DNA from 2 places in the Heyndrickxia sp. FSL K6-6286 genome. Region 2 is predicted to be linked to the other one. Evidence: riboswitches for the same ligand, from Rfam matches in the RefSeq annotation. Region 2 holds a riboswitch; the other holds the start of a gene.
The links. A riboswitch is a leader RNA that binds a small molecule or an ion and turns the genes downstream of it on or off. The one in region 2 is predicted to bind cyclic di-AMP.
Positions count from the first base shown of each region.

Region 1 (3,428 bases), 2.6 Mb from region 2:
ACACCAGAGTTTAAAGCTCAAATCGTGCTAGAGGTCCTAAAGGAAGAAAAGACCATGAATGAAATCGCTTCATCTCATGGAATTCACGTCAATCAAATTAGACAATGGAGGAATGCATTTCTTGATCAAATGCCTTCGATCTTCGCTAAAGAAAATAAAAAAGCGGATCAAATGAAGGCGGAATATGAAAATCAAATTGAAAACCTCTACGCTGAGGTTGGCCGTTTAACCACGCAATTGTCGTGGCTTAAAAAAAAATCTGGAATCAAGGAGTAGGGCCGAGCGTATTCAAATGATTGATTGGGATGATAAAGAGCTGCCAATCACTACCCAGGCTCAGCTGCTTGGGCTCAATCGTACTAGCTTGTATTATAAGCCAGTCGAGCCTTCTCCTGAGGAAATATTTATCAAGCACAAGATTGATGAAATTTATACCAAGCATCCCTATTTTGGGTCTAGGCGAATTACTGTTGTTCTAAACAACAATGGAATAAATATTAATCGCAAGGCTGTACAACGTCATATGCGGGAAATGGGCATTGCAGGGATTTCTCCCGGCCCTAACCTTAGTAAACGCAATCTTGAGCACCGGATCTATCCGTATCTTCTTAGAAATTTGGCCATTAGCCACCCTAACCACGTCTGGGGAATCGATATTACCTACATTCGCCTCCAACGAGGCTGGATGTATCTTGTAGCTCTGATAGACTGGTATTCTCGCTTTGTCGTTAGCTGGGAGCTAGACCAAACACTAGAGATTGACTTTGTCTTGGAGGCAGTGAAACGGGCTCTGTCGGTAGGACAGCCAGAGATCTTAAATAGTGATCAGGGTAGCCATTTTACCAGTCCCCAATATACCGGATTACTGCTGGATAAGGACATCCGAATTAGCATGGACGGCAAAGGAAGAGCCCTTGATAATATTGTTACAGAGAGGTTATGGAGAACGATTAAATATGAGGAGGTTTACTTAAAAGATTACGAGAGTCCAAGAGAAGCAAGGAAAGAGATTAACAATTTTATCCACTTCTATAACTATGAACGCCCTCACCAATCGATTGGCTATAAACCCCCCGCCTCCGTTTATGGCCTCGGAGTGATTCATCCATAAGGGATGATACTTCTCAGGGAAGAACCTGTCAAGGGTATGGCTAGCCCTCGCTCCGCTCGCCCTTGACAGAACCTCCCCTGAGAAGGAAAAATAGAGTAGGATGAATCACTCGCAAAAAAATGTGCACCTACCACCCCCCTAGCCCCAGTGAGCACCTCTAGCTCCTATAAAGCAGATATCCATAATGGATTCTGACCCACCTTAAAAAATTTAAATTAGTGTCTTGACGAAGGGGTCCACTTTAAAGTGAAATATATTACTTTCATGAATTTAATAAATCATCTTAATCGCTGAATCTGTATAGAACGGGGGAACCAATCTGTAGCTTATTATCGCTACTTGGGGTGAGTCCTTTATTTTAAAGGTAGGGTTACTTTTTGACCCGAATCCGACAGCTAACCTCGTAAGCGTTGAGAAGAGGGTGATGGAACTTGTGATCTAATGATATGACCACGGGATAATCCCCTGTGGTTTTTTTTATGAAGAAATAATTTTTATGAGTTCTGTTAGAAAAGGATAGATTAATAAAATAAGAACTTAATAAGGAAGGTTAAGATGAAGAGAAAGTCATTTGCTGTTTTCGGTTTAGGACGTTTTGGGGGTACCCTCGTAAAAGAATTTCATGATATGGATATTGAAGTAATCGCAATTGATAAAAATGAAGAAAAAGTCAACGATTATATGAACTTGGCAACATTTGCAGTTTGTGCAGATGTAATAGATGAAACAATTTTAAATCACCTTGGTATACGGAATGTTGATCACGCCTTTGTTTCATTTGGGGATAATATGCAATCGAGTATATTAACCTCAATGTTGTTAAAAGAGATTGGTGTACCACAAGTTTGGGCAAAAGCCCAAAATGACTATCATTCAAAAGTTTTAAAAAAAATTGGTGTTGATAGAGTGATTCATCCAGAAAGAGATGTAGCAAAGAGGATAGCTCATCATATAGTTTCAGATAAAATGATTGATTTTATTGAGCTATCTAAGGATCACAGTATGGTAGAAATTGTAGCTACAAAGAAAATTGATGGTTGCAGCTTAGGTGAGCTCGATATACGGGCAAATTATGGATGTACCATTGTGGGGATTCAGCGAAATGGTTCATTTGTCATCTCTCCTTCAGCTGAGGAAGTAGTTACAATAAACGATGTTTTAATTGTAATCGGAAATAATAAAGATATTTCTCTTTTTGAAAAAAAGGGTGTATAAAATGAATTTAAAATATATAAGATTAAATCCTTATCAATTGTTAGTTCTTGTGTTTCTATTTTTCATTATTTTAGGAACGTCATTATTAAAATTACCATTTTCAACTACTAGTTCTGTTAGTTGGGTAGATGCTCTTTTTACTACTACATCAGCTATGACAGTTACTGGCCTTGCCGTAGTCGACACAGGTACTGCATATACTATTTTTGGTCAAATAGTAATCGTTTTGCTTATACAAGTCGGTGGACTAGGAATTATGTCATTTGCCGTATTAATTTTAATCATGCTAGGAAAAAAAATTGGATTTAAAGAAAGATTAATTGTACAGCAAGCTTTAAATGCAACTTCTATTGGTGGGGTAATAAAGTTAGTTAAAAATTTGTTTATATATTCATTTACAATTGAAATATTTGCTATGCTGCTTTTATCTATCAAATGGGTACCAGAGTATGGATGGGCTAAAGGAATGTACTATAGCTTTTTTCATTCAATATCAGCTTTCAATAATGCAGGTTTTTCCATCTGGTCAGATAACTTGATGAAATATGTTGGAGATCCATTGGTGAATTTAGTTATATCATTTCTTTTTATTTTAGGAGGTATAGGTTTCACAGTATTAATAGATATATGGCATAAACGTAATTTCAAAAATTTAAGCCTCCACTCAAAACTAATGATTATAGGTACATTAGTTATTAATTTATTTGCTATGATTATTGTTTTCTTCTTGGAGTATGGTAATCCAAATACTTTAGGCTCTTTGACTTCGCTAGGGGATAAATTATGGTCAGCCTATTTTCAAGCAGTGACAACCCGTACTGCTGGATTTAACACATTAGATATCGGGAGTTTACATGAGGGAACAATCACATTAATGTTACTGTTAATGTTTGTTGGTGCAGGTAGTGCTTCAACTGGTGGAGGTATAAAACTTACCACTTTTATTGTTATTGCTTTATCCGTATTGACCTTTTTACGAGGAAAGAGTCACATTACTATTGCTAATAGATCGATTAAAGATAATATTATTTATCGCTCTCTGGCAGTGCTAACCATTAGCATTGTATTTATTTTCATAAGTGTATTTATCTTAAACATTACT
Region 1 covers NZ_CP152029.1:3,084,824-3,088,251, reverse strand. The annotation lists one part of gene MHI39_RS15620 (IS3 family transposase) at 1-246, shown strand, start outside; one part of gene MHI39_RS15620 (IS3 family transposase) at 248-1,111, shown strand; cyclic di-AMP (ydaO/yuaA leader) riboswitch at 1,390-1,536, shown strand; gene MHI39_RS15615 (TrkA family potassium uptake protein) at 1,667-2,326, shown strand; gene MHI39_RS15610 (TrkH family potassium uptake protein) at 2,328-3,428, shown strand, end outside.
Region 1: linked by a shared signal. The riboswitch ahead of MHI39_RS15615 (TrkA family potassium uptake protein) and the one ahead of MHI39_RS02130 (APC family permease) in region 2 are both predicted to bind cyclic di-AMP.

Region 2 (3,428 bases):
ACCTGCAAGATTCCCCCCGACAAGGATGAGTAAAATAATGGTTAATGGATGAACATTTAATGTTTTTCCCATGACCTGTGGCGATACCAAATTACTTTCAATTTGTTGAGCGACAAACATGATGATAACGACATAAAGTGCCATAATCGGATTCTGGAAAAAAGCGACGATAATAGCGGGCGTCGCGGCAATAAATGGTCCAAGGAATGGGATGACATTGGTTGCCATACCAAAGAGTGCTAGAATCAGCGCATAATCCAAACCAATAATTAAATAACCAATTAATAAAAGAATCCCAACAACAGAGCTGACAATTAATTGACCTTGGATATAACCTCCAAGTGCTTTGTCCATATCATGTAGAACGGAACGAATTTCTTTTTCCTTTGATTTAGGGAAAAAGCGTGTCACATTTGGTACAAACCGATCCCGATCATTTAACATATAGAATAGGATAAATGGAACAATGACTAGCGAGAAAATAAATCCAAAGACATTTCCTAAAACTTTGGCCACCGCTCCCCCTGTTGCCAATGCATTTGTTTGCAATTTAGTAGTTAAATTTGCAATGATATCCTTTGCAAATTGAGGGATATATTCTTGATTTTTTTGCCAATAAGTAAAAGCATCCTGTGCGGCTTTTACCATATCTGGTACATTTTCTATTAACCGCTTAAACTGATCTTGTAATAACGGACCAATTAATTCAATCACCGCAATGACGATTCCAATCAAAATCACAAATATCAGCATAATAGCTAGTTTTCTTGGAATCCTCCATCCTTCTAGCAGCCTAACAACAGGTCTCGCCAAATAGTATAAAATTCCCGAAATTAAAAACGGAATAAACAGGGTCTGAATAAAGATAACCAATGGAGTGAAGACAAAACTCACTTGATTTAATAGCCAAATGATAATTAAAACAATAATTATCCCTATCCCTAAGTTAAAAAATTTCTTTTTTATTTTAAACACCTCTACTATTTACTTTTATTTACTATGATAATGAATTTTCCCATAAGTTAAAAGGAATTTCCCCGACGTTTTAAAAAATTTTCACCAAAATAAATAAGGACTGTCTAAAAAGCAAAGGGGGCAGACCCCACAACACAGTATATAGAATGAATTTATTCAAAATCACTCTATATAATAGTTCATCGTGAGGGATCAGACCCCTTATTAGACAGCCCCTTGCCCGTACATATTAGATAAGATTATTTTTTTTCATTTGAGTCGTCATCCATGATTCCGCTCATACCTTTTTTAAATTCTCTTAATGTTTGACCTGCAGCTTTACCTAACTGAGGAAGTTTTGACGGACCAAAAATCAATAGGGCAATGACAATAATAAGAAGAATTTCTCCGAATCCTAAGTTACCCATTTGTTCATCTCCTAAGTATTTAAACTAGATTTATACGATCTTTCAATTTAATCATTATGCCTACGGCTATTTTAAGCCTATTACTTTTGAAATTCAAGTTACTAAAATGGACAAATGATGACGTTTTTTACAGAAAATGTTGTTTATTCTGCTATAAAAGAACGACGAAAAAAAAGAAAAAAATTCTTCTTTACAACTTTTTTTGATGGGAGTAATATTTCAATATAAAAAAATGAATATCTTTTATCGCTTAATTCGAAAGAAGCGGGGGAACCATGATTGTGGCTATTAGTCACTTGGGGTGAATCCTTTTTTTAAAGGTAGGGTTACTCTCATACCCGAATCCGACAGCTAACCTCGTAAGCGTTGCGAGAGAGGAGTGTTTATGTGATCGAATCATCGACCACAGAGGACTGCATCCCTCTGTGGTTTTTTGCTGTGCAATTTTAAATAATCAAGACATCAAACAGACTTACATTAAGGAGACTTTATTTATGTACAGTTCATTTAAACGCTTATTAATTGGAAGGCCATTAAAAACACATGAACTTGGCGAACAAAAGCTAACAAAACTTAAAGCATTAGCTATTCTTTCATCTGATGCCTTATCTTCTGTTGCCTATGGTACAGAACAGATTTTAATCGTTTTAGCGACGATTAGTACATTAGCCTTCTGGTATACGATCCCGATAGCGATCGGCGTTTTATTTCTTTTAGCAGCACTTACCTTATCTTATCGTCAAATTATTTTCTCTTACCCTCAGGGTGGAGGTGCTTATATTGTCTCTAAGGAAAATCTCGGTATCAATCCTGGTTTAATTGCGGGAGGTTCTTTATTAGTTGATTATATACTAACCGTGGCTGTTAGTATTTCAGCAGGAACCGATGCCATCACATCAGCGTTTCCTATCTTGCACGAGCATAATGTGTTTATTGCCGTCATGCTTGTCATTTTTATTACAATATTAAATTTACGTGGTTTAACTGAATCTGCAGCAGTTTTAGCCTATCCTATCTATTTATTTGTTTTTGCTTTAGTGATGCTGATTTTTGTAGGGATGTTTAAAATTGCAACAGGGCAAGTGTCACCACAATTGCATACATCCATTGGGACACCGGTAGCAGGAATTTCTTTATTCCTATTACTACGCGCCTTTTCATCAGGCTGCTCAGCTTTGACTGGTGTAGAAGCGATTTCGAATGCTGTCCCAAATTTTAAAGCACCGGCTGCAAAAAATGCTGCTGCAACATTAGCCTTAATGGGATTTATTCTTGCTGTTCTATTCTCGGGAATTACTTTTTTAACCTATTGGTTTGGAATTGCTCCTAAAGGAAATGAAACGGTGATTTCTCAAATTGCAGCACAAACATTCGGACGAAATTTCCTTTATTTCTTTGTACAAGGAACTACTGCATTAATATTAGTACTTGCTGCTAATACAGGTTTCTCGGCATTTCCTATGTTAGCTTACAGTTTATCCAGGGATAAGTATATGCCAAGAATGTTCTCGATTAGAGGGGATCGTTTGGGATACTCAAATGGAATCATTTTTTTAAGCATTGCTTCTATTTTGCTCATCATAGCATTTAAAGGAAAAACAGAGCATTTAATTCCCTTATATGCAGTAGGCGTTTTTATTCCATTTACCCTTTCTCAAACAGGTATGAGTATGAAATGGTTAAGAGAAAAACCGAAAGGATGGATTGGTAAACTTGCTATTAATTTAATAGGGGCACTTATTTCATTTCTTGTACTAGCGATTCTTTTTGTAACTAAATTCCATCAGGTTTGGTTTGTCATTATCTTCCTACCTATTGTTGTATATACGTTTTATCAGATAAAAAAACATTACTCAGCGGTTGGAGAACAGCTACGTTTATCAAAGCATATAGAGGAAGAAATTAAGGGAAACATTTTTATAGTGCCTGTTGCGGGAATAACAACGGTTGTGGATCGCTCGATTAATTATGCAAAATCTTTATCTGATCAAGTAATTGCTGTATATGTTGCCTTCGATAAGGAAGATGAAAAAAAGATGGAGCTAC
Region 2 covers NZ_CP152029.1:387,768-391,195, reverse strand. The annotation lists gene MHI39_RS02140 (AI-2E family transporter) at 1-975, opposite strand, end outside; gene tatA (twin-arginine translocase TatA/TatE family subunit) at 1,215-1,382, opposite strand; cyclic di-AMP (ydaO/yuaA leader) riboswitch at 1,620-1,764, shown strand; gene MHI39_RS02130 (APC family permease) at 1,877-3,428, shown strand, end outside.